DNA from 3 places in the Sporosarcina sp. So3-204 genome. Region 3 is predicted to be linked to each of the others. Evidence: riboswitches for the same ligand, from Rfam matches in the RefSeq annotation. Region 3 holds a riboswitch; each other region holds the start of a gene.
The links. A riboswitch is a leader RNA that binds a small molecule or an ion and turns the genes downstream of it on or off. The one in region 3 is predicted to bind S-adenosylmethionine.
Positions count from the first base shown of each region.

Region 1: linked by a shared signal. The riboswitch ahead of AC3RV6_RS02945 (MetQ/NlpA family ABC transporter substrate-binding protein) and the one ahead of mtnW (2,3-diketo-5-methylthiopentyl-1-phosphate enolase) in region 3 are both predicted to bind S-adenosylmethionine.
Region 2: linked by a shared signal. The riboswitch ahead of AC3RV6_RS12405 (LLM class flavin-dependent oxidoreductase) and the one ahead of mtnW (2,3-diketo-5-methylthiopentyl-1-phosphate enolase) in region 3 are both predicted to bind S-adenosylmethionine.

Region 1 covers NZ_CM176485.1:615,763-626,827, reverse strand. The annotation lists gene AC3RV6_RS02960 (S-layer homology domain-containing protein) at 1-1,340, shown strand, start outside; gene AC3RV6_RS02955 (polysaccharide pyruvyl transferase family protein) at 1,782-2,927, shown strand; gene murJ (murein biosynthesis integral membrane protein MurJ) at 3,105-4,643, shown strand; SAM riboswitch class I at 4,800-4,913, shown strand; gene AC3RV6_RS02945 (MetQ/NlpA family ABC transporter substrate-binding protein) at 5,193-6,014, shown strand; gene AC3RV6_RS02940 (methionine ABC transporter ATP-binding protein) at 6,316-7,329, shown strand; gene AC3RV6_RS02935 (methionine ABC transporter permease) at 7,333-8,004, shown strand; gene AC3RV6_RS02930 (enoyl-CoA hydratase/isomerase family protein) at 8,018-8,794, shown strand; gene AC3RV6_RS02925 (alpha-hydroxy acid oxidase) at 9,035-10,177, shown strand; gene AC3RV6_RS02920 (CaiB/BaiF CoA transferase family protein) at 10,196-11,065, shown strand, end outside.
Region 2 covers NZ_CM176485.1:2,514,209-2,525,273, forward strand. The annotation lists gene AC3RV6_RS12375 (MetQ/NlpA family ABC transporter substrate-binding protein) at 1-58, opposite strand, end outside; gene AC3RV6_RS12380 (MetQ/NlpA family ABC transporter substrate-binding protein) at 74-934, opposite strand; gene AC3RV6_RS12385 (methionine ABC transporter permease) at 965-1,615, opposite strand; gene AC3RV6_RS12390 (methionine ABC transporter ATP-binding protein) at 1,557-2,636, opposite strand; gene AC3RV6_RS12395 (MetQ/NlpA family ABC transporter substrate-binding protein) at 2,667-3,494, opposite strand; gene AC3RV6_RS12400 (GNAT family N-acetyltransferase) at 3,543-4,052, opposite strand; partial or broken gene AC3RV6_RS12405 (LLM class flavin-dependent oxidoreductase) at 4,172-4,450, opposite strand; SAM riboswitch class I at 4,548-4,660, opposite strand; gene AC3RV6_RS12410 (hypothetical protein) at 4,809-5,132, opposite strand; gene AC3RV6_RS12415 (hypothetical protein) at 5,340-5,783, opposite strand; gene AC3RV6_RS12420 (ASCH domain-containing protein) at 5,792-6,139, opposite strand; gene AC3RV6_RS12425 (amino acid ABC transporter ATP-binding protein) at 6,276-7,013, opposite strand; gene AC3RV6_RS12430 (amino acid ABC transporter permease) at 7,038-7,739, opposite strand; gene AC3RV6_RS12435 (amino acid ABC transporter substrate-binding protein) at 7,726-8,562, opposite strand; gene ribH (6,7-dimethyl-8-ribityllumazine synthase) at 8,729-9,199, opposite strand; gene AC3RV6_RS12445 (bifunctional 3,4-dihydroxy-2-butanone-4-phosphate synthase/GTP cyclohydrolase II) at 9,212-10,405, opposite strand; gene ribE (riboflavin synthase) at 10,418-11,065, opposite strand, start outside.
Region 3 covers NZ_CM176485.1:1,313,651-1,324,715, reverse strand. The annotation lists gene AC3RV6_RS06335 (small, acid-soluble spore protein tlp) at 1-29, shown strand, start outside; gene AC3RV6_RS06330 (ABC-F family ATP-binding cassette domain-containing protein) at 145-1,701, opposite strand; gene pgeF (peptidoglycan editing factor PgeF) at 2,026-2,784, shown strand; gene AC3RV6_RS06320 (ABC transporter permease) at 2,887-3,879, opposite strand; gene AC3RV6_RS06315 (sugar ABC transporter ATP-binding protein) at 3,881-5,386, opposite strand; gene AC3RV6_RS06310 (sugar ABC transporter substrate-binding protein) at 5,443-6,531, opposite strand; gene mtnA (S-methyl-5-thioribose-1-phosphate isomerase) at 6,548-7,585, opposite strand; gene mtnK (S-methyl-5-thioribose kinase) at 7,582-8,781, opposite strand; SAM riboswitch class I at 8,851-9,026, opposite strand; SAM riboswitch class I at 9,174-9,278, shown strand; gene mtnW (2,3-diketo-5-methylthiopentyl-1-phosphate enolase) at 9,343-10,557, shown strand; gene AC3RV6_RS06290 (2-hydroxy-3-keto-5-methylthiopentenyl-1-phosphate phosphatase) at 10,562-11,065, shown strand, end outside.

The DNA.
Region 1 (11,065 bases), 700 kb from region 3:
TACATCGGTTAATGTTATTAACAGGTGATCCACAAGCTGATATCCCGATTTATTCTGTAAAAGAAATTTCAAATAGCACACTTGTTGGCAATCAAACATTTATGAATTTCACAGATGCAGAAAAAGCCATGAATAAAAGTTCACAAGTCATTGTTCTAAAAGACAAAATCATAAAGATGAATGCAGGTTTTGTCGTTACTAATAAATATGTTGCACTTTACTCCGAGACACTTAAAGATCAGATGCCTGTTGCAGCAAATACTGAAATGGAATACCTTGGAAGTGACGGCACAAATGCTAGAGTTCGACTTGCAGGACAAGTAGGTAATTTAAAACTAGCTGATGTCTCACTCATTCCATTTTCAATGAGTAAAGGACGTTCTTATTACGAAAATGTTAATGGCGAAATAACACATAAACTATACAACCACGCTACCGGAAAAAGCGCTGGAAGCTATAGCTATGGTAAAGCGCCCGCCTTCATGAAAAAAGATGCTATATACTATAGTTGGAACGGGATTAACTTCACCAATTCTAATGGGACAACTGCTGGAGAATCATATAACTACTATCAATTTCTTCCTGCACGATCAAAAACTAACTACAGCGCAGACGAGATAAACCAGTATATTGATAAAAAGTTAACTGAACTTGAGAAAACGAATTTATCTCAATATAAAGATGCCACTACTAAAAGTAAATTAGTTGGACTCGGTAAAACATTAAAGGATATCGAAGTAAAACATCAAATTAATGCCATGCTTATTTTAGCACTTGCACAACATGAAAGTGCATACGGTATGAGTGATCATGCACAAACTTATAATAATCTATTTGGGCTTTATGTCTATGACACAAACCCACTAAACAAAAACTTTGATACTGTCGCTGCTAATATAGATGAACTTATCACAAAGTTCTTACAGCCAAACTACATTACACCAAAAACACCTCTCGCAAACGGTCGCTTCAGTGGTCCCTATGCAAACGGTGCAGTTGTTGGCTCTAACGCTGTCGGTTTCAACGTGAAATATGCTTCTGACCCTTTCTGGGGTGCAAAAATCGCAGGTCATTATTACCGCGCAGAAAAAGAAATGGGCTATAAAGATGCGAAAAACCCATATACAATCGGCTTAACAACAACACCTGGCTTAAACGTCAGAACTGTTCCTACTTCTATAAATAACAAAGAACTATTTAAGTATACAAGCGCAGGCATGCCCGTCATCATCACAAGCTCAGCAACAAATGGCTGGTACGAAATTTTATCCGATCAACTCTACTCTCAACCTGTCTATGTAAGTAAGGATTATGTACGAGTGATTGATACTGTTAAATAACTAATCTATATTAGTGAGATAAATAATACTGCATCTAGTTGATTGAAGTGGAGAGCGGCGACTCCAACGGGAAAAGCGTGTCCAGGTGAGACCCCACAGGAAGAGCCGTTACGCAGAACGGCTTTTGCGACCAATAAGCGTAGCGTTTGAGAGCACGCTTTTGAGCGACGACGAGGAGAGATGGATTGAACTCTATCTTTCTGCACTTGTCGGACCGTCCGCCAAAGCGGGACTTCGAAAGTACCGAAGCCCTATCCGGAACGGAAATCAACGGTTTGGTAAAGCATGAATCATCAGTTCAACCTGTAAAATATTGAATAGAATATAAAATGTGGGTGATGCGTAAAACACATCATCCATATTTGACGTATAATTGATTTACATAGATAATAGTTTGATGTGGTATAATCGCAACATAAAAAGAATAAAGGATGTAGTTTAATGAAGATTGGAATTGTGGGGAATTATGGAAATGATAATAATGGCGATGAGTCCATTTTATTTGGGATTCTCCAACAAGTAAAAGAAGTATTTTCAGTATCCCCTGAAGACATTACCGTTTTTAGTAACAGCACACAACAAACATCCGAACGATACGGTGTACAAAGTTACCCATTATATTATAAACAAAGTAATTTATATAAAACTTTCTTTCACACATTCAAAAACAACAAACAATACGTTTCAGAGTTCGATCTCCTGATTATAGGTGGTGGAGGTCTTTTAATGGACTTTTACAGACGAGAAGCACATCTATACGGGACATATGCAATGATGGCCAAGCAAAGCAAAGTTCCATATATTATCTACGGTTGTGGAGCTGGTCCCCTAGATACAATATCCGGCAAAATTAGTATTCGAGCAATGTGCAGATACGCAACGAATATCTCTGTTCGAGATCCTAAATCAAAACAACTTCTAGAGAAAATTGGCGTAAAAAAAGAAATTCATATCGTTGGTGACCCTGCCTTTTCAATGAAAGTTAACAGAATGAAATATAGCGAAAAACCACTCAATGTCGGTGTGTCAGCAGTTCCCTTTTATAATGCCAACTATTGGCCTAAGGGTGACGTCAAATTATATGATGAATATACGACAAGTATGGCGAGAAATCTTGACAATGCCATTGCTCAACACAATATCACCATAACTTTCTTTGCAACGAAATTCCCGCAAGACGTCATTGTTACAAAAGATATCCAAAAAAAGATGACTCATCAAGAAAACACGAAAATTATTGATGAAAATCTTGTACCAGAACGTTTACTTGAAGTAACCGGTAATCTCGATTTAGTAATTGGGACAAGGCTACATTCTTTAATACTCGCAACTAGTTCGGAGACACCAATCATTGCAATCTCTTACCATACTAAGGTTCAAGATTTCATGTCTTTTGTCGGCTTATCTGATCGTTGCTTACAAATGGACGACCTAAAAGTAAATGATGATGCAATTGCTGACGTCTTTAAAAAGTTAAGCAATGACTGGGAGAATACGATTATGAAAACGAAGGAAGTTTCTAATTTTATTAATCAGGAAGCATTGAAAGGTCTAAAATTAATGAAAAAGGCTGTGACGCGTTTATGAAACAAATACTCGTTCTCAGCAAATTACTGTTCACTTCCAATCGCCTAACTTTTAATGTTTCCAAGAGTTTTCTAGCTGTATCTTATAGATATGCCTATATTAATAAAACGGATATCGCTATGGCCCTTTTAAGAGTTAAATGTTATCGAAGTCGACCAATGAAGGTAGGGACGGCATATGAATTCATTTGTTAAAATTGTTGGCGTTGTTGCGATAATAAATGTCGTTGCTCGTCTGTTTGGCTTTTTTCGTGAAATCGTAATTGGCTATCAGTATGGTAGCAGTTATATTGCGGACAGTATTTTCACCGCATATATGATTCCAAACTTTCTCTACTTAGTTGTCGGTGGTGCTTTTACGACAGCTGTCATTTCTATTTATAGTCGCGGCACAACTGATAAAGCACTTTTCGTTAAGCAATCTTTTACAATTGTATTGTTTCTCGTATCAGCCATGACAGTCGTTTTATTATTATTTACTGATCCAATAATGGCGTTATTCAATAGCGAGAAAGTTGCGAGTGGACTTAGCCAAGAAGATATCGGATTAACTAAACATCTTTACTATTGGATGTTACCTTCTTCTATTTTACTTGTCCTTTCATCTTGGTATAGCGGATTACTAAATGTAAATCAAAAGTTTCATTTATCAAGTTTTGCTATATTAATTTATAATGCAATCTTTTTAGTCATTGCAGTAGGTTTATCATTTTTCTTTGGTCCAATTGCATACGGAATTAGTGCGATGGCAAGCTCAATCTTAATGGTTTACTTCTTGGTTGTTGGTTACCGAAAATTAAAAACGCATCCTGTAGGTATTTCCTTTAAACATAATTTATCATCAAAACAATTATGGTATATGATAATGCCAATCATGCTCGGTGGCGCAACTATCCAGCTTTACGCCTTGCTTCAACGGCTTTTTGCAGGTATGTTATCTGAAGGAGCGATTGCATCTGTAAACTATGCATCAAAACTTATGCAATTTCCGCAGGCCATATTAATTACTGCAGTAACAACGGTTATTTATCCAATATTAAGCTTAAAAGAAAATGACAATGATGTAACTTCGATTCGCAGTCTTTATTCCAAAGGCTTGCATTATTTGTTATTATTGCTCATTCCAGTTACAGTTTTCTCTTATTTTTATTCGGAAAACTTAGTACAAGTTATTTTCCAATACGGGAACTTTGATGCACAGTCAACAGCTATAACAGCTCCCATATTAGCGATTTTTGTACTAGCTATGTATTTCCTTGCGGCAAACACGTATATCACACGCTTTTACTATGCTAAAGGTGACTCCATGGCACCGGTTATTTTTAGTTTAATAAACGTCTTCGGGGTCAACATTGCAATCATTATGTCGCTCGTAGACTCTATGGGCGCCGCAGCGATTGCCTGGGGTACATTAGTAAGTTCTGTTACAAACTTTATCATGTTAATCGCCTATGCTAATAGAAAGTATAAATTAAAAATGGGCGTTTTCAGTAAGGAATTAGAGTTTTACCGTGCGATTTTGCCAATTATCATCATTACAGTCGTTGTTTATTATTCAAGTCAGTACTTAGTATTTGATTATAAATGGTTGACTTTTATTGTTGGTGTAGGGATCTTCGGAATTACAGTAGTAGGTTCCTATTTCCTATTTGGAATAAAAGAAGTTCAAGAATACACACATAAGCTCAAAAGAAAGCTTTTAAAACATAAAAATTAAGCAAAAAGTGTGGGGATTTTATTATCCCACGCTTTTTTCTATTAATTAATCTAAGTCATTTCGTCAAATAACGACAAAATAGTAGAATTAGATTGACAGTGTATTCTTTACATTGTAATATGTGGGTGTGAACCAATTTGAAAATTAAATAGAAATCTCTTATCAAGAGTAGCTGAGGGACTGGCCCGTTGAAGCTCGGCAACCATCTATAGTAATTGCTATAGACAGGTGCTAAATCCTGCAAAATGTTTTTGTTTTGAAAGATGAGAGAGGACGATCTTATTAGCCATACATAAGTGTGCCTCTCTATTTTTGATAGAGGGGCTTTTTGATTTTTCAAAATAAGTATTGTTAACATCCAGTGTTGATTTACGCTGCAGGCGGACGCTTTCCGCGGGGCGAGCGGTTAGCCGCTTCAGTCGCTACGCTCCTTCCAGGGTCTCACCTGTCTCGCTAATCCCGTCGGAGTCGCCGCCTTTCGCTTCAATCAATAATATTATTAACACAGTCTTCAAAATAAATATACATACAAAAACAGGGGGAATTCAAATGAAAAAAGTTAGTATTTTATTGTCAATCGTATTATTACTCGGTATCCTTACAGCTTGTGGAACTGGAAAAGATGACAAAGGAAAAGTCAACGCACTTAATGAATCGAAACTTTTAATTGGTGTTACGGGTGGCCCACATGAACAAATTATGGAAAAAGTAAAAGAAATTGCAGCAAAAGATGGACTGGAAATTGATATCAAATCATTTTCTGACTACGTAATTCCTAACACTGCTCTATCTGAAGGCGATTTAGATGTAAATAGTTATCAACATAAACCATTCCTAGATAAATTTAATGCAGACCACAGTACAGATCTTGTTACAATTGGAAAAACAATTTTAAACCCAATGGCTGTTTATTCAAACGAATATAAAGACATGAAAGACCTTCCAAACGGTTCAAAATTCGGACTACCAAATGACCCAACTAACGGATCACGTGCATTATTCATTCTTCAAGAAGCTGGTATTATTAAATTAGATGAAGCGAAGAAAGAAACAGCTAATATTCATGACGTAATCGAAAATCCACAAAATCTTGAATTCATCGAACTAGATGCAGCACAAATTCCGAACCAACTTGGCGAGCTTGCTGCAGCTGCAATCAATACAAACTTTGCGATTGCAACTGGTCTTAACCCGAAAGAAGATTCAATTCTTTTAGAATCAACTGACTCACCATATGTTAACTACATCGTTGTTCGTGCTGAAAACGAAAATGATGAAGTTCTGAAAAAACTAGTAAAAGCTTATCAATCTCCAGAAGTTAAAAAGTTTGTAGAAGAGGAATTCGGCGGCTCAATCATCCCAGGTTGGTAAGGTTGAGTCACTCCCCTTCTACACAAGTTACCAGTTCAATCAATTTCATAATATTATTTTATCGCCACACCACCACAACATATAGTCAAGTTGAACCGTTCTCGAACAATATGTTGTGTCGTTGTAGCAAGTTAAGGTAATTATGAAATTGACTCTGTTCAATCAATTTCATAATAGGATTTTATCGCCACACCACCACAACATATAGTCGAGTTGAACCGTTCTCGAACAATATGTTGTGTCGTTGTAGCAAGTTAAGGTAATTATGAAATTGACTCTGTTGTAGAAAGGAATGGACTATATGATTTTATTAAAAAACGTTACAAAAACATTTGAAACGAAAAACGGCGTTGTTGAAGCAGTAAAAAACGTTAACCTCCACGTTAAAAAAGGTGAAATTCACGGCGTTATTGGTTATAGTGGCGCTGGTAAAAGTACGTTAATCAGATGTGTTAACTTACTTGAAAGACCATCTGAAGGCCAAGTATTCATAAAGGGACAGGAAATCATGTCCCTTCCTTTGAATCAATTACGTGAAACAAGAAAAGGAATCGGCATGATTTTCCAAGGTTTTAATTTACTTAAAACAGCAACTGTTTACGATAACATCGCTATTCCGTTAAAACTACTCGGATTTGATAAAGAAGAAACGAAAAAGCGTGTCATTAAATACTTGGAAATTGTTGGTTTATCCGATAAACATAAATCTTTTCCAAATCAATTATCAGGCGGACAAAAACAGCGTGTCGCCATTGCAAGATCTCTTGCGCAAGAACCAGAAATACTGTTAAGTGACGAAGCAACAAGCGCACTAGACCCTGAAACGACAGAATCCATTCTAGATCTTCTATTAAAAATTAATGCAGAACTCGGAATTACGATTTTACTAATTACGCATGAAATGAACGTCATCCAAAAGATTTGTGATTATGTCTACGTGATGGAAGACGGGAATGTCATAGAGCAAGGCACGACAATCGATTTATTTTCACGTCCACAGGAGCCTACAACTCAGACGTTTCTCAACACGATCTCACAACGGAAACTATCTCCTTCTTTAATTCAACAACTAAGCCTAACAGGTGCTGTTACAAGACTCACTTTTGTAGGCGAATCAACAAGTCAACCGCTTCTTGCGCTTGCGACAGAAAAATTTAACGTAAAACCGAATATCTTATCTGCAAATATTATTGAACTAAAAAATGGCATCGTCGGAAACTTGGTCATTCACCTCGTTGGTGAAAAAGAAAATATTGTAAAAGCGTTACAGTTCTTAACTGAACAAGGCGTCGGTACAGAAGAATTGGAGGGGTAAGACATGAACAATGATGCGAATTTTATTGATAAATGGGTTCCGATTATTTGGAAATCAATCGTAGAAACTTTTCAAATGGTAACTGTCTCCCTCGTATTTTCAGTTGTTCTCGGTGTACTGTTAGGGATTTTGTTAGTACTTACCCGACCTGGCCAATCTTTTGAGAATAAATTCGTCTACAATCTATTTAATTTAATCGTCAATATTCTTAGATCTATTCCATTTATTATTTTATTGTTTTTCATTTTGCCATTCACGAAAATTATTGCTGGTACAACCATTGGCGTGCAAGGTGTTATCGTTCCACTCGTCATCTATACAGCACCATATATTGCGAGATTAATGGAAACCGCATTACTAGAAGTCGACCAAGGTACAGTCGAAGCTTACACAGCGATGGGTATTAAAAGAAGATCAATCATTTGGAATGTCCTTCTTAGAGAAGCAAGACCTTCCATTATACTTGGTTTAACAATTGCTACCGTTAGTTTAATTGGTGCAACAGCAATGGCCGGACTTGTTGGTGCAGGTGGTCTCGGTGACCTTGCTTACAGATATGGACATATTCAATACGAAGTTGAAGTCATGTACGCAACAGTCTTCATATTAATTGTTCTCGTCCAAGGAATTCAAATGCTCGGTAACCATTTTTCAGCGAAATTAAAGAAAGATTGAACGGAGGTTTATCATGACTTACGAAGTATTTTCAACCATAGACGGCCAGGTCGCAACAATCGTTTTCGATCGACCTGCTAAGAAGAATTCATTTTCACTGGCAATGTTTAAAAAACTTTATGACGTTTTGGATGAACTAGAAAAAGACCCATCAGTGAAAGTACTCATCGTCCGTGGTGTCGATGAAACAGCATTCTCTTCCGGTGCTGACATCAGTGAATTTCTCGATGCACGGTTCGAAACAGACAAAGCAAAACAATACAACGACGAAGCGCTCCGAGCAATCGATAAACTATACCGCTTCCCTCGCCCTACAATCGCATTAATACGAAAACTAGCAATTGGCGGCGGGTTAGAACTCGCAAACTCATGCGACTTCAGATTTGCATCAACAGATAGTAAACTCGGCATTACAGCAGCAAATGTAGGCATCGTCTACAACCTATCCAGCACAAAAAGACTTTACAACCTAATAGGCCCATCAAAATCAAAAGAACTTCTCTATACAGCAAAGCTAATTAGCGCAGAAGAAGCAGTCTCAATTGGCCTAATTAACGAAGCCTATAGCCCTGACACGATAGATGAAGAAGTAAACTCATTCGCACAACTCATAATTAGCAAATCCTCCGTCGCCAATGCAGGCATAAAAAAAGTCATCCAAGCAATCGTCGACGGCGAAAACGAAGAAAACGAAGAACTAGCAGAAATGATTTTAGAATCCTTCAGCTCCGATGACTATAAAGAAGGCATCGACGCTTTTTTGAACAAGAGGAAACCTAATTTTAAATAACTAGAATTCAACACCTAAAATCAACTATATAAGTTGAAATTAGGAATACTACATCTAGTTGATTGAAGTGGAGAGCGGCGACTCCAGCGGGAAAAGCGCGTCCAGGTGAGACCCCGCAGGAGCGTAGCGACGAGGAGGCTCACGGACCGCCCGCGGAAAGCGTCCGCTCGGAACGGAAATCAACGGTTTCGTAGAACTAAATTCATTAGTTTAATCCCAATAAAAAAGGACTGATCATTCATGACAGCAAATAAAAACGCCGATAAACTACTCGACAACATCGCCTCAAACGACATACATCCAATCGGATACGAAGAACTCGAAGCATATGCCGAAAAACACCTACCACTTGGTAAATTCGGATACATCCGTTCAGGCGCCGGCAACGAAGAAACACTACATAAAAACACCACATCATTCGTGAAGTACTCACTCGTACCACGCTTTCTAAACGACGTTTCAACAGTTGATACAAGCGTCACTTTATTCGGAAAAACCTATCCCCACCCTATTTTACTCGCACCTGTTGGCATGCAGAAACTGGCACATGAAGAAGCTGAACTCGCTACTTCTAGAGCGGCAGCTACATTCGGAATTCCTTATATTCAAAGCACGGTTTCTAGTTTCTCTATGGAAGACGTTAAAAAAGAATCAGGAGACAGCCCTAAATGGTTTCAACTTTATTGGTCCGCTAATAAAGAAATCTCTTATAATATGGTAAAAAGAGCTGAAAAAGCTGGTTTTGAAGCACTTGTCGTAACGATTGACACCGTGATGATTGGCTGGCGTGAAGAGGATTTACGCAATAAATACTCTCCGTTAAAACTTGGTCTAGGTATATCAAATTACAAGTCTGATGAAGTCTTTATGTCATCCATTTCCGGGACGGATGATGAATCGATTATTCAAGGAATGGTTAACAATATTCATCACCCGACATTATGTTGGGACGATATTATTGAGTTAAAGAAGAGAACGACGTTGCCTATCCTGTTAAAAGGAATTTTACACCCAGAAGACGCTTTACTTGCGATTAAACATGGTATTGATGGGATCATCGTTTCCAATCACGGCGGTAGACAATTAGATGGTGTGATCTCAACAATTGATGCCCTTCCACCAATTGCAGAAGCTGTTAATGGAAAAATTCCAATATTATTAGACAGTGGCATTCGTAGAGGGTCAGATATTATTAAAGCACTAGCTTTAGGTGCTAATGCGGTACTAATTGGTAGACCTTTTGTTTACGGACTTGCAGCTGATGGTCAAGCCGGCGTTGAAAGAGTCATTGAGTCGTTTATTCAAGAAACTGAAGTGTCACTTGCATTGACGGGTGTTTCAACTTTAGCCGACATACAAAAAGTTACGATTGTAAAAGCTTAAATTTGGAGGTTTTAATTCGTGGAACAAGCATTAAAAGGTTTGAAAGTCATCGATTTGTCCCAAGTATTGGCGGGACCTTATTGCACAATGGTTTTCGGCGACATGGGTGCAGATGTAATTAAAATCGAGAAATACCCAAAAGGCGATGATACGCGCTCGATGGGACCTTATATTAACGGCGAAAGTTATATGTATATGATGGTCAATCGAAATAAAAGAGGGTTATGCCTTAATTTAAAAAGTGATGAAGGTTTACAAATATTGTATGACCTCATCAAAACCGCCGATGTCTTCGTTGAAAACTTTAGACCAGGTGTAGCTCAGAAATTAAAAATGGATTATGACACACTGTCGGCAATCAATCCTGCCCTAATCTACTGTTCGATTTCAGGTTATGGACAAACTGGACCATACCGCGAAAAAGGCGGATTCGATATTATGGCACAGGGTTTATCTGGATTAATTGATATGACAGGTGAAAAAGGTGGGAAACCCGTTAAAGTCGGGATTGCGATGCATGATATCGCGGCTGCACAAACTGCGATTCAGTCGATTTTAGCTGCTTATATTCATAGACTTAAAACTGGTGATGGTCAGTATATCGATGTATCTCTCGTTGATGCGGGACTTGCTTGGACAGTTTGGGAAGCGGCTGCTTTTTTCGGAAATGGAGATCTTCCACAGCGGAATGGCACAGCACACCGCGTATCTGCACCGTACCAAGGTTACAAAACGAAAGACGGTTATATTTTAATCGGGGCTGCCAATCAGAAGTTATGGGAGATATTTTGTTTACAAGTTATGTCAAAACCTGAATGGCTTGTGGATGAAAGGTTTACAACAAACAGTATCCGAAATGAAAACGCAGATGAACTTGAAGTGGAGATT
Region 2 (11,065 bases), 1.2 Mb from region 3:
CTGTCAAAACCAATGTAAATAATGCCAATAAAATCAATAAAATTTTCGATTTCTTCATTATCAAAATCTCCCCTTATTTGTTTGTATAAGAATCTTTAAAAGTACTTAGTTCTTCTAACGTTATAAATGTCGGAATATAGTTACCACCGTATGTTTCATTTATAAATTTTTCCGTTTCGTCCGATTGATATAACGCAACAATTTTATTAAACACTTCATTATCTTTATCTTCACTACGAGACGCAATGATATTTATATAAGGCTTTGCAGTTTTACTTTCATGAATTAATGTATCTTTTAAAGTTAGCCCTGCTTCGACTGCTGTCCCATTATTAATGACTGAACCAGCCGTATCTTCCATTAAACGTGGTGCACTAGCCGAATCTACTGGTACTATTTCAATATTTTTCGGATTTTCTTTTATTTTATCTGCTCCGCCACTGCCATCAAAATCATCAACAACTGTCAACAATCCCGCTTCTTGCAACAAAAGTAGAGCACGCCCCCAGTTAGGTGCATTATTCGGTACTGCTATCTGTGCACCATCTGGAATATCACTTATGGAATTGAATTTAGAAGAATACAATCCGAGTGGTGCGATAATCGTTGTTGCGATTGGGACAAGATCAGTCTTATTACTTTCATTATAAAAATCTAAATAGGCGATATGTTGAAACGCATTTATATCAACTTCGCCAGCAGCTAAAGCCTGATTTGGGTCAAAGGCAGAAGTAAAATTAACGAGTTCAATTTTTATCCCTTCTTTTTCAGCTCTTTCCTTTAAATACTCCCAAGTGCGGAGCTCCGAACCTCTGATTCCTACTTTTATTTCCTGTTCCTCTGTCTTCTTACTATCTGCTTTTGTTGTATTAGCTGAACAAGCTGCCAAAAATACTCCCAACACTAAAATGATTGGTAATACAAACTTCTTCATCTAAATTCCCCTATTCTATTTTTTATTTTTCTACACTCTTCTCATTTTCCGTTCAAACAAATTTCCAATCGTTTGAACACCTTGCACCATCACAACAAGTATGACTACTGTAATTACCATGGTAATTGTACTAAAGCGTTGATAACCGTAAGTGATTGCTACATCACCAAGTCCACCGCCACCAATTGCGCCTGCCATTGCAGTTGCACCGATTAGTCCGATTGTCGCAGTCGTTATACTCAGGATTAAAGATGGAAAAGCTTCTGGAATTAGGCATTTGAAAATAATCTTAAATGGTGCAGCCCCCATTGCTTTCGCAGCTTCAATAATTCCCTCATCTACTTCTAATAGCGAATTTTCTACTAGCCGCGAAATATAGGGGCCAATATGGAGTACAAGCGGAACAATCGCAGCTGTCGTACCAATCGACGTTCCTGCAATAAGTCTCGTGAATGGAATAATTGCAACAAGTAAAATGATAAATGGAATTGACCGGAATGTATTGACGACTGGATTTACTAATGAAAACACTATTTTATTCTCTAAAATATGCCCCTTCCTTGTAACTACAAGCAATATTCCAAGAAATATTCCTATTATGCTTCCAAAAAAGAGTGATACACTAACCATGTAGAGCGTATCCCAAACTGCTTTCATGATAATCTCGTTGCTGATTTCCATCTAGTACAACCTCCTTTACCGTGACATTTTGACTTTTAATATACCGTAAAGCCTTTTCAATCTCGGTATCTGCACCTGTTAACGCAACAATTAAGTTTCCGAAGAAGATATTTTGAATCTCTGTCGTACTTCCAAATAACACATTAATATCAATTTCATAATTTTTTGCTGCATTGGAGATGATGGGTTGACCGGCACTTAAACCTAAAAAGTCTAGTTTGAAGATTCGACCAATCCGATTATCTTTTTCTAGTAATCTATAGACTCCTTCAGGTATTTCATCTCGTACGACCGACTGAACAAAGTTTCGGGTAGTTTCTGTTTTAGGGTGTGCAAATATATCAAATACCTCCCCTGATTCGATTACTCGACCACCTTCCATAACAGCAACACGGTTACAAATCTGCTTAATAACTTCCATTTCGTGTGTAATTATTAAAATAGTAATTTTAAACTCCTTGTTCACACGTTTCAGCAATTGCAATATTGACTTCGTCGTTTGTGGATCTAAAGCCGATGTCGCTTCATCACAAAGCAAAATTGAAGGATTTGTTACAAGCGCCCTCGCAATTCCTACACGTTGCTTTTGTCCACCAGATAATTGGTCAGGATAGCTTTTCGCCTTATCTTCCAAACCGACAAAACGAAGTGCTTCATCCACCCGACTATCAATTTCTTTCTTTTTTGTATTGCTAAATACTAATGGAAGCGCGACATTATCGAAAACAGTTTTAGAATTAAGTAAATTAAAATGCTGGAAAATCATTCCGATATTTTGCATCGCACCACGTAACTTTTTAGGAGATAACTTTGCTAGATTACTACCTTCAACAATAATTTCACCTGAAGTGGGATATTCTAGTAGATTAACAGTGCGAATGAGCGTACTTTTACCTGCACCACTGAATCCAATGACACCAAAAATATCCCCTTTTTCTACCGTCAAATTAACCTCTTTTAATGCTTCAATTTTTTTCCCACCACTATCAAATACTTTTGATACACCTTGAAACTCAATCAAAGCAGTAACCTCCTTTCCTTTCTTTTTATTTTAAAATGCGGGTACAACGGCTCCGTCATATTTCTCTAAAATAAATTCCCTAACTTTTTCTGTAGTTAACGCAGCAGCTAGCTTCTTAATTGCATCACTATCTTTATTATCTGGACGCGATACTAAAATGTTCACATACGGGGAGTCATTACCTTCAATTATTAAAGCATCATCTAAAGGTTTATAATCTGCTTCTAGCGCATAATTCGTATTTATCGCTGATGCCTCTACGTCATCAAGCGAATGTACTAACATGACCGAATCAACCGGAACGAACTCTACTTTTTTATCATTCTTTGTAATGTCTGATAGTAAGTAATCCGTAGTCTTCTCTTCACTCAATTCAATAATATTTGCTGAAGCAAATAATTGAAGCGCCCTTGAAAAGTTAACTGGATCTTTCGGAATCGCTACTTTTGCACCAACAGATAACTCTTCAATTGAATTAATCTTTTTAGAATAAACGCCAAATGGTTCAATATGTGTTCCGACTACATTAACTAGATCCAAACCCAAATCTTTGTTTATTTGATTCAAATACGGTGTATGCTGGAAAAAATTTGCATCTAGTTCCCCGTTCGCAGTCTGCTCGTTCGCAATAATTCCATCCGTTGTCAAAACAAGTTCTATTTTTATACCTTCTTTCTCTAAATCAGGTGCAATAAATTCTAATATTTCGGCGTGCGGTGTTGAAGATGCAGTAATTTTTAAAGTTACTTCTTTGCTAGCCACTTGATTATTTGCTGAAGCTGCTTTTTCATCCTTGCCGCATGCACCAATTACCAATAAACTTACAGATAAAACAGCTAGCAATAATATTCTTCTCATTATCCTCACTCCTCTATATTTTCATTTATTAACTGGTTCAATCTAACTTTATAGATCAAGTCGATATGATTTTACTACTACTTCCCCTGTACCAAAGTCTTTCGTTGTATCACGTTTAAAGCCGAACCACTCATACAATTTAATCGCTTTTCGCATTGAGTCAGTTGTGTGCAAATAAATAGCTGTTGCTTGAATTGATTTCGAATAAGCAATTGCACTCCTTAACAACTCTTGTGCTACACCAAGACCTCTAGCATTCGGTCGAACGGCAAGAAGACGTATAATCGGTGAAGTAATCCCTAACTCTGGTTTATTATAGGCTTTAAGAGATGACTCAAATAATTGCAAACTACCAAGTATCTTTAAATCACTTTTGGCAACTAGGATCTTATCAACATTTGGGTTATCTACAGAAAAAGTAATATCTTTCAAGTATGATTCCCACATTGTAGGATCTTTATGGTCATATTCATATTGCAGATAACTTTCAACTAATAGCTGCCTAACTTCTTCCTTATCATTCTCTTTTATATCTTCGATTATTAATTTACTTGTCATTATTCTATTCCTCCAAACTTAACATATCAATTTACTAGGTATTATAATTAAAAAATATAACCTAGGAGCTATCTAAATCTTTCAATAATACTCTCCGGTACTTTTTTAAATAACAGAAATCCTCCTAGTGCTTTTCCTACTCCTAAATCAACTCTTTCAGGTGCAAGAGTTGATAATACTTGAAAGTTTTCAGCAACTTTATAAGGACTGTAATGTTGCAACATTACTCCGCCTGAACCAATCCGTATCGAATTCGTTTTAGCGATTAAATGCGAAATCAATACTTATGGGGATTAAGCTGCTATTTGGGCCAAGTGAATCGTATGTTGAAATCCGTAGTTTGCAGAAGTACCAGGAAAAACTGAACTCTGATCGAGTATACCAAGCTTATAGCTCATTCATTTCTCTCCTTCCTTTTATTAATTATACATATCAGTTAACTCGGATTTAAGCATAAAAAAAAGCTTCAATTTAGAAGAGGTTTGAATTGTCTTCCTCTTATCTTTCAAATCCATTCAAATCTGTAGGAAGTAGCACCTTTTCATATAGATCATCTACTGGTTGTCGGGTTTAATTTGACCTATTCCCTCCACCACTCTAAATAAGAGTCTATTAAATTTTAAAAGTACAATTATTTATTTCTTCTGTTGATTAGAAGCTATCATACTACATAAAAAAGTGAATTGTCAACTTCTTTTAAAGAAAACTAGTTATTCTTCAAACTGTGATTTTTTAATAGCAGGCGTTATTACCTACTTAAAATTTACTGTCATCTTTATCTAATCGCATTACTATTTTTTCCATCAAAGTGTTCAGCTTTTCAATATCGGGACTTGTAGTATTATTTGCTCTTTGCTCTTTTTTCAAATCGTCTATTTGGTTTTGTAAATTAGTAAGTTGTTGTTGCTGTTGTGCATCTTCAATTCGCCCTTCTTCTATTGCAATTGCGCCGCCTATCGTTTGTAATGCGTCACCGAATGTAGATATGGCTGAACCCCAAAGTGCAAGAATAACTCCCCTATCTTTAGAGCTATTATTATTTCGGTTCTCATTTTCATTATATTGTGATGGTTGAAACAAGTTCCTCACACCTCCACCATGTTATTATTTAATTCTTTTTAGCTTTCACTGTAATATATGTTATGGATGGGCTTTTAGGAACTATATCAAGCCAATTAATCCATCGCGATCAGCGTATATACCGTTGACAATTTAGGTTTTCTTGAAACTGAAAAAGAGTTGTGCGTCAATAGTAGACGCACAACTTTTTTATGTAGAAATATTTATTTACCAAAGTATTGGTTTCTGAACCATAAGCCAGAGCATAATGATCATAAGACCAATATAAAGCCAGGACGTTCTATTTAACCGGTCGAGTAGTTCACTTTTACGGCTACCTGGTGCGTTCAACACCCGTAAAACTCTTGTAAAGCCTGTTGCTAAGAATACAGCAGAAATACCCATAACAGCAACTGTCAATACAACCCATGACGTAAACCATGGCCATGGTCCATTAAGAATTAAAAGAACACCAGTAACCACAAGCACATGACCTGCATGCATAACAAGACGAATGATGACATTAATAATACCTAAGTACGCCTTTTCAATATCCATTCCAACACCGCGTAAACGCTTGATAATTGGCATTAAAATAAATAATGGACCTATGGACAGAACAGCACTTACAATATGCATAAAAACAAGCACATTATAGAAGTCAAAATTCATTTAGAACATCACTTCTGTGCCGAACTAAATTCATGCACCCATACTTTCATCGTAGGAAGCCATGGCATACCCTCATGCATAGACAAGATCATGTTTTTATAATCGGACATATCTGCATAACCCTCTTGTTTTGCATGTTCGTCTGTCATCTCACCAAGAGTTTGTCTATATAAAGAATTCACTGTAAATTCTTTACCATCAAGAACCATTACTTCTCCAGGATATGCATAAACGCCATTACGACGAGTAGCCGTTTTTTCTCCATTTAGTACTTTTTTCACATCTTCTTCAACTGTCACTAGTAATTCTACAGAACAAGTTTTTTTAGGTAATTCCTTATTATTTTCATTAGTCATTTGAATCCCTCACTTCTATTTATAACTACATCCTTAATATTATCTTTTTCTACAAGCTTTTGCCAGAACTTTGATTATTAGACAAAAACAAAAGACTATCTCAACCAAAATTTGGCGGATAGCCTTTTGTATATTGTCATTGAAGAATCAGATTTAAAAACTTACGAGTGCGCTCTTCTTTTGGATTAGTAAAAAGAATGCTAGGTTTATTTCTTTCAATAATTTTCCCTTGATCCATAAACACAACAGTATCCGCTGCTTCACGGGCAAAACGCATCTCATGGGTTACGACAACCATTGTCATCCCTTCATCTGCCAAATCCTTCATTACTTGAAGTACTTCACCTACAAGTTCAGGATCTAATGCTGATGTCGGTTCATCGAACAACATGACCTGCGGCTCTATCGCCAACGCTCTTGCAATACCAACACGTTGTTGTTGCCCACCAGATAATTGGAATGGGTAAAAATCAAGCTTGTCACCTAAACCTACTTTTTCTAATAACTGTTTCGCATTTTTTCTTGCACTATCTTTTGATAGCTTCTTTACAATAACAGGACCTTCCATCACATTTTCAAGTGCAGTCTTGTGAGGAAATAAATTGTAATTTTGAAATACCATACCTGATTGTTTTCTAATTAAATCTATTTCTTTTCTTGAAACCTTGCTAGAAAAATCAGTACTTTGTTCATTTATCTTAATTTTACCCGATGTTGGTATTTCTAAAATATTTAAACATCTAAGAAGTGTCGTTTTTCCTGAACCCGATGGTCCGATGACAACTACGACTTCTCCTTTATTTACTTCTAAGTCAATTCCTCGCAAAACTTCTAGTTCGCCAAAGTTTTTAGTTAATCCTTGAATTGAAATCATTGTGTTCTCCCTCATAAATCATTTTCATCTAGTTACATAACGATCTAATCGATTTTCAATTCTTCCCTGAAATAATGAAAGTATGAAACAAATAGCCCAATAGATAAATCCGACCTCAATGTATAAAAGTAAAAACTCATAATTTGAAGCAGCTATTTCTTGTGCTCTTCTAAACATTTCTGTCACTAAAATTAACGATGCTAAAGAAGTGTCTTTAACTAGGCTAATAAATGAATTCGATAAAGGTGGTATTGATACTCTTGCTGCCTGAGGCAATACAATTCTTCGTAACGTTTGTGCATAACCCATACCTATCGTTTGTGCCGCTTCCCATTGACCTTTTGGTATCGATAATATTGCCGCACGAATAATTTCAGAAGCATATGCACCTACGTTTAATGAAAAACCAATCACAGCCGCTGGAAATGGATCAATAATTATTCCCACTGTCGGTAATCCGTAAAACAATATAAATAACTGAACGAGTAATGGCGTCCCACGTATTGCAGAAACATATATGCCCGCTACAATTTTTAATGGCTTACTTGTTGAAATTCGAGCTAAGGCAGTAAATATAGCTATAATCAATCCTAATGTAAAGGCGATTAAAGTTAGCGGTATCGTATATTTAATAGCTCCCTCAAGTAAAGGTAATAGTGATGACGTACCAATGTCAGTCAACCTTTGAATACGTTCTGAATCACCAAAAATATTATTTAAGAACATCTTTACCAAACCACTTCTCAGAAAGCTCCAAGTGCGTTCCATCCTCAATCATGTCACCTAATGCTTTATTTACCGCTTCAACCAAAGTGTCGCTATCTTGCCTAAATAATAGTCCTATTTTAACTTCATCATCATAAGTTGCTACAATTTTCAAAGGCGCATCTGGCTTATGTTTCAAGAAATCTAAAACTGATAAATTATCATTAATTGTAACATCCGCACGTTTTGAACTAATCAATTCTACTGTTTGAACAAATCCTTCAACTCCTATTACTTCAGCACCGTACTTTTCAGCAGTTGCCCTGTGATTACTCGTTAAGGTTTGCGCTGCTTTTAAACCTTTAATATCATCAAAGCTGTCAATCTCATTATTATCTTTTTGTGCAACTAAAACACCGACTGATATATTATAGTGATCAGAGAAATTATACTTTTCAAGACGTTCATCATTAATACCTACTTGATTCGCTACCATATCAAATCGTTTTGAATCTAATCCCGCAAACATAGCGTCCCACTGCGTTTCCAAAAATACTGGTTTGACACCTAATCTTTTAGCTACTTCTGTTGCCATTTCAACATCAAAACCTGTAAGTTGCCCCTTATCATCATGAAATGTAAATGGCGGATAAACACCCTCCGTACCAATGACTAATTCGCCTTTTTCCTGAATTTGAGCTAATAAATCTTTGGGTGTATCTGTAGAATTTTCGCTTTTTTTAGGTTCCTTATTATCAGCGCTATCTTTCTTTTCGTTCCCACATGCTGCTAATAAAATAACTGTACTTAATAATAGTAAAAATAGTAATCTAAATTTCTTCAATAATAACCGCCCCTTTAATCCTTATATGTATACTTGGTATTAATAGCTTACTACAAATTATTCTAACCGTCAAAGATTTTTTATCAAGTTAAATTATGGCAAACAAAAAGGAGACCAAGTCAAGCTAGTAAAACACTCTTTGGTCTCCATAATATAGTCTATTTCTTTATCCTTTAATCTGTTTTAATAAATTTGCCATTTCAATAGCGGAACTCCCTGCGTCCCAACCTTTATTTCCTGCTTTAGTACCTGCACGCTCAATTGCTTGTTCAATTGTATCTGTCGTTAGTACGCCGAAAATAACCGGGATTCCCTCTTGCATGTTTATCGCTGAAACACCTTTTGCGACTTCACTACATACATAGTCAAAATGGGGTGTAGCACCACGAATAACTGTTCCAAGCGTAATAATTGCATCGTAATTCCCGCTTGCAGCCATCTTTTTTGCAACGAGTGGAATTTCATAAGCACCTGGTACCCAAGCAACATCCACATCTTCGTTATCAACGCCATGACGTCGTAGTGCGTCTTCAGCCCCACCTAAAAGTTTCCCTGTAATAAACTCATTAAATCTTGCAACAACGATTCCTATCTTTAACCCTGTACCAACTAAATGTCCTTCATAAATTGTACCCATTTAAATTCCCCCTCAATTATGTAACAAGTGTCCAAGTTTGTTTTTCTTCGTTTCCATATAATTCAAATTTTCTTTTTTCAAAGGCATTTCTATTTGTATACGCTTAGTAATTTCAAGGTCATGGCCTGCAAGTCCAGCTATTTTACGAGGATTATTCGTCAGCAAATGAATTGTTGTCAGACCAAGATCACGTAAAATTTGAGCACCAATTCCATAATCTCTTAAATCATCAGCAAATCCCAACTTCTCATTTGCTTCAACCGTATCATAGCCTTCTTCTTGAAGTTTATATGCTTTCATTTTATTAACTAGACCGATACCGCGTCCTTCTTGGCGCATATAAAGCATTACTCCTGTTCCGGCTTCCTCTATTTGCGCAAGCGCTGCATGAAGTTGTGGTCCGCAATCACATTTACTTGATCCGAAAACGTCACCCGTTAAACATTCAGAATGCACACGAACTAATACATTCTCCGCAATTTCAACATTGCCTTTAACCAAAGCAATATGTTCGCGGCCAGTCAATTTTTCAATATAGGTAACAGCAGTAAAGTCACCAAATTCTGTTGGTAAATTAACATCAACAACACGTTCGATTAGCATTTCTGTCGCGCGTCGGTATGCAATCAGATCTTTAATTGTCAAAACAACTAGGTCCAGCTTCTTTGCAAGTTCTAGCAACTGAGGATTTCTTGCCATTGTTCCATCATGATTTATAATTTCACAAATAACGCCAATTGGTTCACTTCCAGCAAGTCTTGCTAAATCGACTGCAGCTTCTGTATGTCCTGCACGTTTTAACACACCACCTGGTTTTGCTACTAAAGGAAAAATATGTCCCGGACGCTTAAAATTTGATGGACGGGCATCTTGCCCAAGCATGTTCAAGATTGTTCCAGATCTTTCAAAAGCAGAAATGCCAGTATGACAAGATTCATGATCCACGCTTATGGTGAAGGCGGTACCATATGCATCACTGTTGTTTGCCGTCATTAAGTTTAAGTCTAACTGTGTAGCTTTTTCCTCTTCAATTGGAACACAGATTAAACCACGTCCTTCAGTCGCCATGAAATTAATCACTTCAGCGGTCGCAAACTCTCCTAGTGCAACAAAGTCACCTTCATTTTCACGGTCTTCATCATCTACAACAATGATAACTTTACCTTTTTTTAATTCTTCTAGTGCTTTTTCTACTGTTGCATACAATTCGTTCACCCCTTAATCTAGAAAACCATTTGCTAAAAGCTTATCCATCGTTAGCCCACTACTTGCGTGAACTTCCTTTTTCGTAAGTAGTTGTTCGATATATTTCGCAAGCATATCGCATTCAATATTTACTTTATCGCCAATTCTTTTACGACCAATTACTGAATCTTCTTGCGTGACAGGAATTAAAGAAATAATAAAACCCATTTTCGTAACACCAAACACCGTAAGTGATGTGCCATCTACAGTGACTGATCCTTTAGGAATGAAATAATTCAGTAGTTCAGGTGCAATACTAATTTCCATATAAACGGCGTTTTCTATTTTACGAACAGTAATGATTTCACCTGTTCCATCAACGTGACCACTTACAAAATGACCACCAAAACGTCCATTTGCCGCCATAGCACGCTCTAAATTAACGACACTGCCTGAACGAAGTGCTTGTAGTGTTGTTGCTTTCACCGTTTCAGGCATGACATCAGCAGTAAAATGACTCTTCGAAAAGGTCGATACTGTGAGACAAACACCATTAACTGCAATGCTATCTCCTTTATTTACATCTTCTATAACTTTCTCACATTTAATTACTAGTTGAAGTGAAGTAGCGCCAGGGGTAACGGATGAAACCGTTCCAATTTCTTCCACAATTCCAGTGAA
Region 3 (11,065 bases):
ACAAATCAAAAATTAACGGATATATTTAATAATAACTATTTAAGCAACGCCCTGATAATACTTCCCAATTCCTCGATTTTTAGTCTTCAACTCCGATAAACACAAAAGAAACACCAACCTATTTGGTTGGTGTTTCTTTCGTGATTAGAACATTTTAGTTGTCCAGTTTTCACCATTCCATATATCTGTCACGACATCTTCATAAAAGTCAGGTTCATGCGAGATAAGCAGAACGCTTCCCTTATATTCCTTCAAAGCACGTTTCAATTCCTCTTTCGCCTCATAATCTAGGTGATTTGTAGGTTCATCAAGGACGAGCAAATTCGACTCTTGATTAATTAATTTACATAAACGCACTTTCGCACGTTCTCCACCACTCAATACCTTAACCTTGCTTTCGATATGTTTCGTTGTCAAACCACATCTAGCAAGTGCTGCACGTACTTCATATTGCGTAAAATGAGGAAACTCTTCCCAAACCTCTTCAAGACATGTTAGATTGTTTTCGGCCTTTATTTCTTGCTCAAAATAACCAATTGAAAGATGATCGCCAAGTTCGACTGAGCCATTAATCGACTTAATTTCACCAAGAATACTTTTAAGAAGTGTTGTTTTTCCAATACCATTCGCACCTGATAGGGCAACTTTTTGTCCACGTTCCATCGTTAAATCAAGCTCTTTTGACAATGGTTCATCATATCCAATTACGAGTTCTTTCGTTTGAAATAAAAATCTAGAAGGAGTTCGCGCCAGTTTAAATGAAAATTGAGGCTTCGGCTTTTCCGAATCTAATTCAATGATGTCCATCTTATCCAACTTCTTCTGACGAGACGATGCCATTCTGCTAGTCGCTGCATTTGCCTTGTTACGTGCGACGAAGTCCTTAAGATGTGAAATTTCTTTCTGTTGCTTCTTATACGCCGCCTCTACTTGCTGCTTCTTCATTTCATGAACGCGTAAAAACTCATCATAATCGCCGGGATATCGTGTTACTTGCTGATTTTCCATATGGTAAATTAAATGAATAACACTATTTAAAAACGGTATGTCATGCGAAATCAAAATGAACGCATTATCATAGTTCTGTAAATAATTTCGAAGCCAATCGATATGTTCTACATCCAAATAGTTTGTAGGCTCGTCTAGAAGTAGGATTTCAGGCTTCTCTAGTAATAATTTTCCAAGCAATACTTTTGTACGTTGTCCGCCACTTAAATCATGAACGTCTTGATCTAGACCAAATTCAACTAGCCCGAGTCCATTCGCAACTTCTTCCACTTTAGAATCAATAATATAAAAGTTATTATTTGTCAATTCTTCTTGCATTTCACCAGTTTTTTCAAGAAGTTTCTCTAGTTCATCAGCGTCAACTTCACCCATTTTGGCAAAGAGCATATTCAATTCTTCTTCAACATCATACAGGTACTGGAAAGCAGTACGTAGCACTTCCCTAATACTCATTCCTTTTTTCAGAATTACATGCTGATCCAAATAGCCAATACGCATACGCTTCGCCCAAATCACTGTTCCTGCATCAGGCTCAAGTTTGCCAGTGATGATATTCATAAACGTAGACTTTCCCTCACCGTTCGCACCAATCAAACCAATATGCTCCCCCGCCAATAAGCGAAAAGAGACATCTTCGAAAATCGCACGATCGCCAAATCCGTGACTTAAATTTGTTACTGTCAATAAACTCATATATTTTACACCTGCTTCATAAAGTATCCTTCTTCTTATCGACGCTATCTTCAACCAAGACATGACGAATATTTTCTATTATATACGGACTTTGGCTATCGGGATAGGGTTAACAATCTTTTTCTCGAATTGTCGCTATAACCGCTTCAAATGTTGTGAAAATCGGTTTGGGGAAATATATATTCGCAACATCACTTTATATCCTAATAAATAGGACCCTACAAGATTTTATTGTAAAATGATAATTGTAATACAATATTCAATTTGTTATGTTGTCAGTAAGCAGCAATCTGTAGATAAACGAAAGTTAGAAGAGGTGATGTTATGAACTCAAGAATTTACTTAAATAACGAGAAACTCATTTCGGGAATTACCCTTAAAGAAAAAACGGAATTCGAAAATAATAATATGGCGCTTCACTCTTGTAAAAACACTGCGCATATAGTGGCAAACCGAAAAAAATTAGCTATTTCCTTAAAGTGTGAGCTGAATAATTTCGTTTGCGCAAATCAAACACATAGTTCAAATTTTTACTTAGTTACATCTGATGACATTGGGCGCGGTGCCGATAATATGGATACAGCTATTATTGATACTGACGCCTTATATACGTATGAGTCAAATTTGGTATTATGTAGCTTCACTGCCGATTGTGTACCCGTTATTTTTTATCATGAAGTGAAAGGTTTAATTGGAGTGATTCATTCAGGCTGGCAAGGTACAATCAAAGAAATTACGCCAAAACTTTTTGAACATTTAAGAAAGGTTGACCAATGTAATCCAAAAGACTTTCATATACAGATCGGTGCAGCATTAAGTCAAGAAAAGTTTGAGGTTGATGAAGATGTTTATATGAAATTTAAAAATCTTGGCTACGCGGATGAATTTATTTATTATAATAAACAAACTAACAAGTATCATATCGACAACCAAAAAACTGTTAAGAAGCAATGTGAGTTAGCGGGCATTCCTACTGAACAAATTACAATTGATCCGACCTGTACTTTTATTAGCCCAGAAGGTTTTTCTTATCGTGAGGACAAGAAAAGCGGAAGGCATCTGAGTTTTATTATGAAAAAGTAATTAAATATACAAAACTGGTGGCAGTCCAACATGCACAATTGCATGTTCGATTGCCACCAGTGATTTAGACTATAGAGAAAAATGTGCTAGTGTTCCAAATCTTTACGTACTTGTAAAACGGTTCTTAGCATGGATATAGGTCACCGCAAGCGCACTTACAAGAACAGTACCTTTAATAATATCAAATGCATAATATGGTAAATTTAATATTGTTAACCCGTTCAATAAAATACCAATTACAGCTGCCCCGAAAAATGTACCTATCGCATTTGGTTTTCCTGCACCTAAGACAGAATATCCAACAAATACTGCAGCGACAGCCTCCATTAATAAAGGTGCTCCAGCATCAATCTGTCCCGAACCTACACGTGCTGTAAATAATATTCCCGCCATCGAAGCAAAAATTCCGGAAACGACATATGCAGCGAACTTTACCTTTTTCACATTAACGCCTGACAACGTCGCCGCTTCAGCATTTCCGCCCGTCATATAAAGTACTCGTCCCCAACGTGTATGATTTAAAACTAGAAATGCTAGAAATACCATAACTAGCATAATCCATACTGGTACAGGTAGTCCGAGCATTTTTCCTTGCCCGATCCAAAGGAAAGCTTGAGATAATTCACCAGGTGCATTGCCACCTGATACTAGAGGCATATTATTATAAATAGAATACCCCTCTGTATAGGTCCGGTGTAATCCTGCCACAATATACATCGTACTTAATGTTGCTAATAAGTCTGGAATCCCGATGACAACAATTAGTAGCGTATTGAATACCCCTACTAAAACACCAACTAAAATCGGCAAAATGATTACAAGCCATAAAGGCATATCATACCAAACCATTAGTGAGGCTGTGATAACTGTTGATAATGACATCGTAGAACCAACAGACAAATCAAAACCATTCACAACAAGTGTAAATGTGACCCCCAATGCAAGTAATGTAACGATGGCAATTGAACGTAATATATCTGAGAAGTTATTATATGTGAAAAACGCATCATTAATCAAACTAAAGAAAATAATAATTAGGATCATTAATGCGATTGTTCCATATTTAAATAGAAGATGAATCCCTTTATCTTTCATACTATTCTTCCTTTCCACCACTAGCGTATAACATAATCTTTTCTTGTGTTGCTTCTTCATGTGAAAATTCTTTCACAATTTGACCATTATACATAACTAGAATTCGATCTGAAATACCCATTATTTCATGGATTTCACAAGAAAAGTAAAGACAACCATTGCCTTTATCTGAAATCTCTCGAATTAATTTAAATATATCAACTTTCGCACCGATATCTACACCTTTTGTCGGTTCATCAAATAAGTAAAGTCTAGAATTTAACGACATCCATTTTCCAATCGCTACTTTTTGCTGATTCCCACCACTTAAATGTACAAGCGGCATGTCCACACTTCCTGCTTTAATTCGCAAACGACTAATAATATCTAAAGAAAAATCTTTTTCTGCTCGTTTGTTCATAAAAAAGCGTGGTGAAAATTTACGTAGATTAGGAAAAGTCGCATTTGTTTGTAAGGATTCATGTACAAAAAGCCCTTCTTTTCTACGCTCTTCAGGAATTAGCGCCATTCCTGCCTTTATTGCATCGGATGGGTGTTTTGCTCTGACCATTTTGTTATCTAATTGAATACTTCCCGTTTTATAACGCGTATACCCAAATAATGTTTTTGCAAGCTCGGTCTTTCCAGCGCCAACTAATCCAACAACACCAACAATTTCACCTTCTGAGACTGTAAAAGATAGATTATGTAATTTATGACCATCTGAAAGATCCTTTACTTCTAATAAAGTTGGACCAATTGTTTTTTCGTGATAACCAAGTTCAAGACTAAATGTTTCACCTAACATCGCCTCGATAATCTCGTTTTCAGTAACTTCAGATGTAGTGAATGTTTTAATTGTTGTTCCTTCTCTCATGACCGTAATACGATCACTAATTTCAAACACTTCAGGCAGTCGATGTGAAATATAAATACAACTAACATTTTTATTTTTCAAGTCATTAATTACAGAAAATAGTCTGTCTGATTCCTGAACAGATAAAGGCGCAGTTGGTTCATCGAAGATAATAAGTTTAGCTGAATGCACAAGTGCACGAGCGATAAGAATCAATTGCTTTTCAGCAAGTGATAGTTTAAATGCAGGTTGTTGAACAGCAATATTGTCGACTTGCAATTGTTGTAAAGCAAGGCGAGCTTGTTCATGAAGCTTAGATGTTGAAACAAATAAGTTTCCGCCTTTTGCAAATGAATCAAGCATGATATTTTCTGCAACGGATAGTTCGGGAACAATAGCCGTATCTACTTCTTGGTATACACAATAGATGCCTAGTTCTTTAGCTTGCTTTGGCGATGGAAATTTTACTATTTCATTATCGATTAAAATTTCACCGTCATCCTGTTGATATGCACCTGAAAGTATTTTCATCAATGTGCTTTTCCCTGCACCATTTGCACCTAATAATGCGTGGATTTCCCCTCTTTCAAGATGAAATTCTGCATTTGCCAGTGCTGGAACTTTCCCGAAGTTCTTATTAATACCAATCATCGAGAGTAATGTGTTCACGATGGAACCTCCCTATTTAATAATGAAGCTGTCCTTTTATAAAGGACAGCCAATGTTAATTATTTCAAGCTTTCTTCTAATTCTTTCAAAGAAGATGCGTAACCTTGATCACTTACTCCCCAACCATCGACGTATTCATGAAGTTCGTTTGTCGTAACTGTTTTTTCTGGTAATTTTGAAGCATCTATAAAGACTGGATTTAGAACAACATGTTCTTCTGGCTGTTCACCATTAATTTTTTGGTATGCATAACGCACTTGAATACGACCAATATCAGCTGGATCAATAGCAGCTGAAGCCGCCCATGGGCTATTTTCTTTTTGAATCATTTGTAAATCTTCGTCGCTCATATCAATACTATATACTTTAATATCTGTACGCCCTGCTTGTTCAATCGCACGTACAGCACCCTTTGCAAATTCATCCCATGCAGCCCAAACAGCTGTAATTTCGCCTTCGTTAGGGTATTGCTTTAGAATTGCTTCCATTTGGGCTTGTGTATCTAATGCTGTATTAGCAGTTGCCGCACCAAATGTCGCTACTTCTTTAATGCCAGGATTATCTTCTAAAAACTTAGCATATACAACTTGTCTTCTTTCCATCGGTGCAAATCCAGCTACCCAAATTTTCACGATATTCCCTTCACCGTTTGTATCTTCTTTCAATTTTTCAAGCGTCATTTCAGCCATTAATTCATCGCCTTGTTCCAAGACAACTACACCATCTACTTCAACCCCTGCATCAAATGCAACGACAGGAATTCCTTTTTCTATTGCTTTTTCAACACCTTGGTTCAATGCTTCCTTCGTTCCGTGGTCAATTAGAATGGCATCCATTCCTTGATTAATTGCTGCATCTAAATTAGATGCCATTTTAGAAAGGTCACCTTCTGAAGTAAATACAGTTACTGTACCACCAAATTTAGCGGCTTGTTCCTTAACACCTTCAATATACTGCGCTGAAAATGTACCAAGATTCTGTTGCATAATTAATGCGATTTTCTTATTTGCTAATGGGTTATCTGACTTTTCAGCCGCGTCATTCTTTTTTTCTGGCTCTTTAGAAACTTCACCTTTAGGCTGGCATCCAGCTAATAAAATACCGATTACTAGTAGTGCACTTAATAGCCAACGTGTTTGTTTTTTCATGATTGATACTCTCCTTTTATTTGCCTATGAAGCGCTGAATATTTTCTATATAGTTTGGTTCTATAATACCTTTTTCCGTAATGATTGCTGTTATGTATTTTGCTGGCGTTACATCGAATGCCGGATTATACACTTTCGTATTTAAGGGCGCAATCTGTTGTCCCGCAATAACTGTTATTTCATCGGGATTACGTTCTTCAATTACAATACTCTCGCCGTTATGAATCGTTAAATCGAAAGTTGATGAAGGTGCTGCCACATAAAATGGAATGTCAAATGTATGCGCTAAAATGGCTAAATTCATAGTCCCGATTTTATTTGCCGTATCCCCATTTGCAGCTATTCGATCTGCTCCAACGATGATTGCTTCAATATCTTTGGTATGAATTGTATGGGCCGCCATCGAATCGGTTATAAGTGTGACGTCCACACCTGATTGTTGTAGTTCCCAAACTGTCAATCGTGCGCCTTGAAATACAGGCCGGGTTTCACACGCGTATACTTCAAAGTGTTTTCCACGTTCACTTCCTAAATGAAACGGAGCGAGGGCGGTTCCATATTTCGCTGTAGCAATTGAGCCTGCGTTACAAATTGTCATAACCCTTTTTTTATCTTCAAGTAATGTAAGCGCATATTCGCCAATATTCCTGCAGAACTCTTCATCCTCAGCATGTATAATAACCGCTTCATTTATTAGCATTACTTTCGCTTCTTCGACATTTTTCGCACTTAGGACAAGTTTCAACAACCGCTTCAATGCCCACATCAAGTTGACTGCAGTTGGACGAGAACCTGCTAAGTAATCAAAATCCTTTTTTAATTGAAGCTGGAATTCCTCTATATTGGATGTTTGATAAGACCTTCCTGCTATTGCAAGGCCATAGGCTCCAGTAATGCCAATTGCAGGTGCTCCACGCACTTTCAAAGTTACGATTGCGTCATAGACATCTTTTATCGTTTCAAGCGTTAGATTTTCAATTTCTAATGGTAATTTTTGTTGATTTAAAATGACAATTTGATCATTTGTCCATTTAATGGATGTTGGTATTGTCATTTTATTTCCTCCCGAACTAAAGCAAGTACTGCTGAAATAGTTGGTAACGTTGATCTATTCAAAATCAGTTTTTCACCTATTCGCAATGCTTTTTTCTTTAATGAAATTCGTTTCTCTTCATCCTTAATGCCTTCCAAATCTTTCACAAGTGCCAATCCTATTGTTCTGCGGATTAATTCACAACCAGCAAATCCAAGCGTGTCGCTAAATATCTTCTCTAGGATATTTTTTTTATACCCATCAATTTTTGCAAACGAATCAACTGAATCCTTGTCCCAAAGTTCTGAGAATGTAGAAGTAAAGACATTCCAAGTTTCGTCAATCTGCTGGAGAACTATTTCTTGTTGACTGCCTTCTCTCGTAATAACCTGAAACACTAAATTTGCAATGAATTGACCAATGTCGAATCCGATAGGTCCGTAAAATGCAAACTCAGGATCAAAAACCTTTGTTTCCGTTTCACTTACAAAAATACTTCCAGTATGCAAATCACCGTGTAATAAAGCTTCTGCTTCAGTTAAAAAAATTTTTTTCAGCTTGGCAACTTCTAATTTCAGCAATGTATTTGCCCAAATTAATTCGACATCTGATTTCAATAAATCTTCTATGTTATTTGTTTCTGCATTGAAAAATGGATCTGTAAAAACGAGGTCTTCTGATATTTTGCACAGTTCTGGATTGGAAAATTCCTTAACTAACTTCTTCTTTTCAAAAGGATGCAAGGCAAAATCCGATGTATAGAATAGTGTCTTAGCAAGATACTCACCAATATCTGATGCAAGCAACGGATAATTATTACCTGCAATTAATCCTTCTCTCGCAACCGTTAAATGTGATAGATCTTCCATAATCGTTATTGCTAATTCAGTGTCAATTTCGTATACTTTTGGCACTAAAGCAGGTACAAACTCTCCGTGTTTTTTCAAAGCATTCGCTTCAATTTCTGCACGTTTCAAAGTTAGCGGCCAGCTCTCTCCAACTACTTTTGCATAAGGCAATGCTTGTTTAATAATTAAAGACTTTTTTGTAATAACATCTGTTAATAGAAAGACATAATTTAAGTTTCCATCGCCAATTTCCTTACATATCAAATCGGCATGCTCGGAATAAAAGCGATTGTTTTTTGCGATTTCAATCGCTGACTCTTTAGTTAATTCAACATATTTCTCATATATAGCTGTTGTCACATCACTCATCCTTTCTTTATCCAAAATAAAAAGCCCTATCCATAATGGAAAGAGGCTAAAGAATAAGAAATTCCTTGCCTCTCATCTTTCAGAATCCATACGTTTACACGTCATCATCTGATGGAATTAGCACCGTGCCCTACAGGAATAAAATTCCCAGGCGCCAAAGTAAAAGCGCCCCGTTTCACAACGGTATTAAGGTCGGTTGCTGGGCGTCATCGGGCCAATTTCCCTATGCCAGCTCTTGATAAGAGTTATACAATTCAAAAAGTTATGCTATTTAAATAATATTCTAGCACTTAATTGCAAGTCATGTCAATTCTATTTTTTCAGTTTTTGATAATATTGACAAATCTCTTTATGAGTGAAATAATCAGACTACGATTTTAATTGAATAGCTAATCTTATTTAGAGTTGGTGGAGGGACAAGCCCAATGATACCCGGCAACCGAACCTTCAAAGGAAACGGTGCTAATTCTTGCAGCTAAATTGCTGAACAATGAGAAGTCGTTCTTGAAACCTCTTCTAAATTAGAAAAGGTTTTTTATTTCGTAAAGGAGCTGAAATAAAATGAGTGGTCTAACAGCAAGTTATCAACTATACGGAAAGCAAGGTTCAATTGATAAGAGAGCAGAAAGCATTGCACTTGGTTTAACAATTGGATCATGGACAGATCTGCCATTACTTCAACAAGAACAATTAAAAAAACATAAAGGTATTGTTGCTTCTGTCACCGAGTTCCCAGAAACACCTCATCCACATAAACCCGGGTTAATTAAAGCAGAAGTAAAAATCACATATCCTGCTGCAAACTTTTCAGCAGATTTACCAGCAATACTGACAACCGTATTTGGTAAACTATCATTAGATGGCGAAGTTAAACTATTGGATTTAGAATTTGATGATTCACTTTTGCAACACTTTCCTGGTCCACGTTTTGGTATAGATGGGATTCGAGGTAAACTTAATGTACATAACCGACCATTAATTATGAGTATATTTAAAGGAGTCATTGGTAGGGATCTAGATTACCTTACTGAACAACTTAGACAGCAAGCACTTGGTGGTGTGGACCTTGTCAAAGATGATGAAATTCTTTTTGATAACCCGTTAACCCCTTTTGAAAAAAGAATTTCAATTGGAAAAAAAGTGCTGCAAGAAGTTTTTGAAGAAACGGGACAACGTACATTATATGCAGTTAATTTAACCGGACGAACGTCAGACCTAAAAGATAAAGCAAGAAAAGCAAGAGAACTAGGTGCGGATGCATTGTTATTTAATGTTCATGCTTACGGACTTGATGCCATGCAGGAATTAGCGGAAGATAACGAGATTCAATTACCACTTATGGCGCATCCTGCTTTCAGTGGTGCGTTTACATCTTCTCCATTTTATGGTGTTTCGAGCTCCCTTGCTCTTGGTAAACTTTCACGTTATGCAGGTGCGGATCTTTCTCTATTTCCATCACCTTATGGTAGCGTCGCTTTGGAAAAATCAGTTGCATTGTCAATAGGTCATGAATTGACGAATGAAAGCATCGTTAAACAAGCATTTCCTGTCCCTTCAGCCGGAATTCACCCAGGACTTGTCCCCTTACTAATAGAAGATTTTGGCGTGGATTGCGTGATTAATGCCGGGGGCGGTGTCCACGGACATCCAGCGGGGGCGGCAAGTGGCGTACAAGCTTTCCAACAAGCAGTCCAAGCTGTATTAAATGGAACCACATTAACTGAAGCTGCAAATGAACATCCAGCGTTAAAAACAGCACTTGAATTATGGGGGTAAAAAAATGAAACAGCCAGTTATATTTTGTGATTTTGACGGTACAATAACTGACCAAGATAATATTATTGCGATTATGAAAAAGTTCGCACCACCTGAATGGCTGCCGATTAAAGATGATATTTTGGCGCAAGAGGTATCGATTAAAGAGGGTGTAGGTAAAATGTTCTCTCTACTTCCGGTCTCTGCCAAAGATGAAATCACTTCTTTTGTCATAGATCAAGCTAAAATTCGTAAAGGTTTTGCTGAGTTTGTTGAATACACAAACACTAAAAAAATTCCGCTTTATATCGTAAGTGGTGGAATCGATTTCTTTGTAAATCCTCTATTGAAACCATACGGTCCTTTTTCGGATGTCTATTGTAACGAGGCTGATTTTTCCGGTAAGAATATCAATATTAATTTTCCACTCAGTTGTGATGACCAATGTTCAAACGACTGCGGTTGCTGTAAACCTTCAATTATTCGAAACTTGATAAAAGAAGAGCAGATAAGTATTGTAATCGGCGAT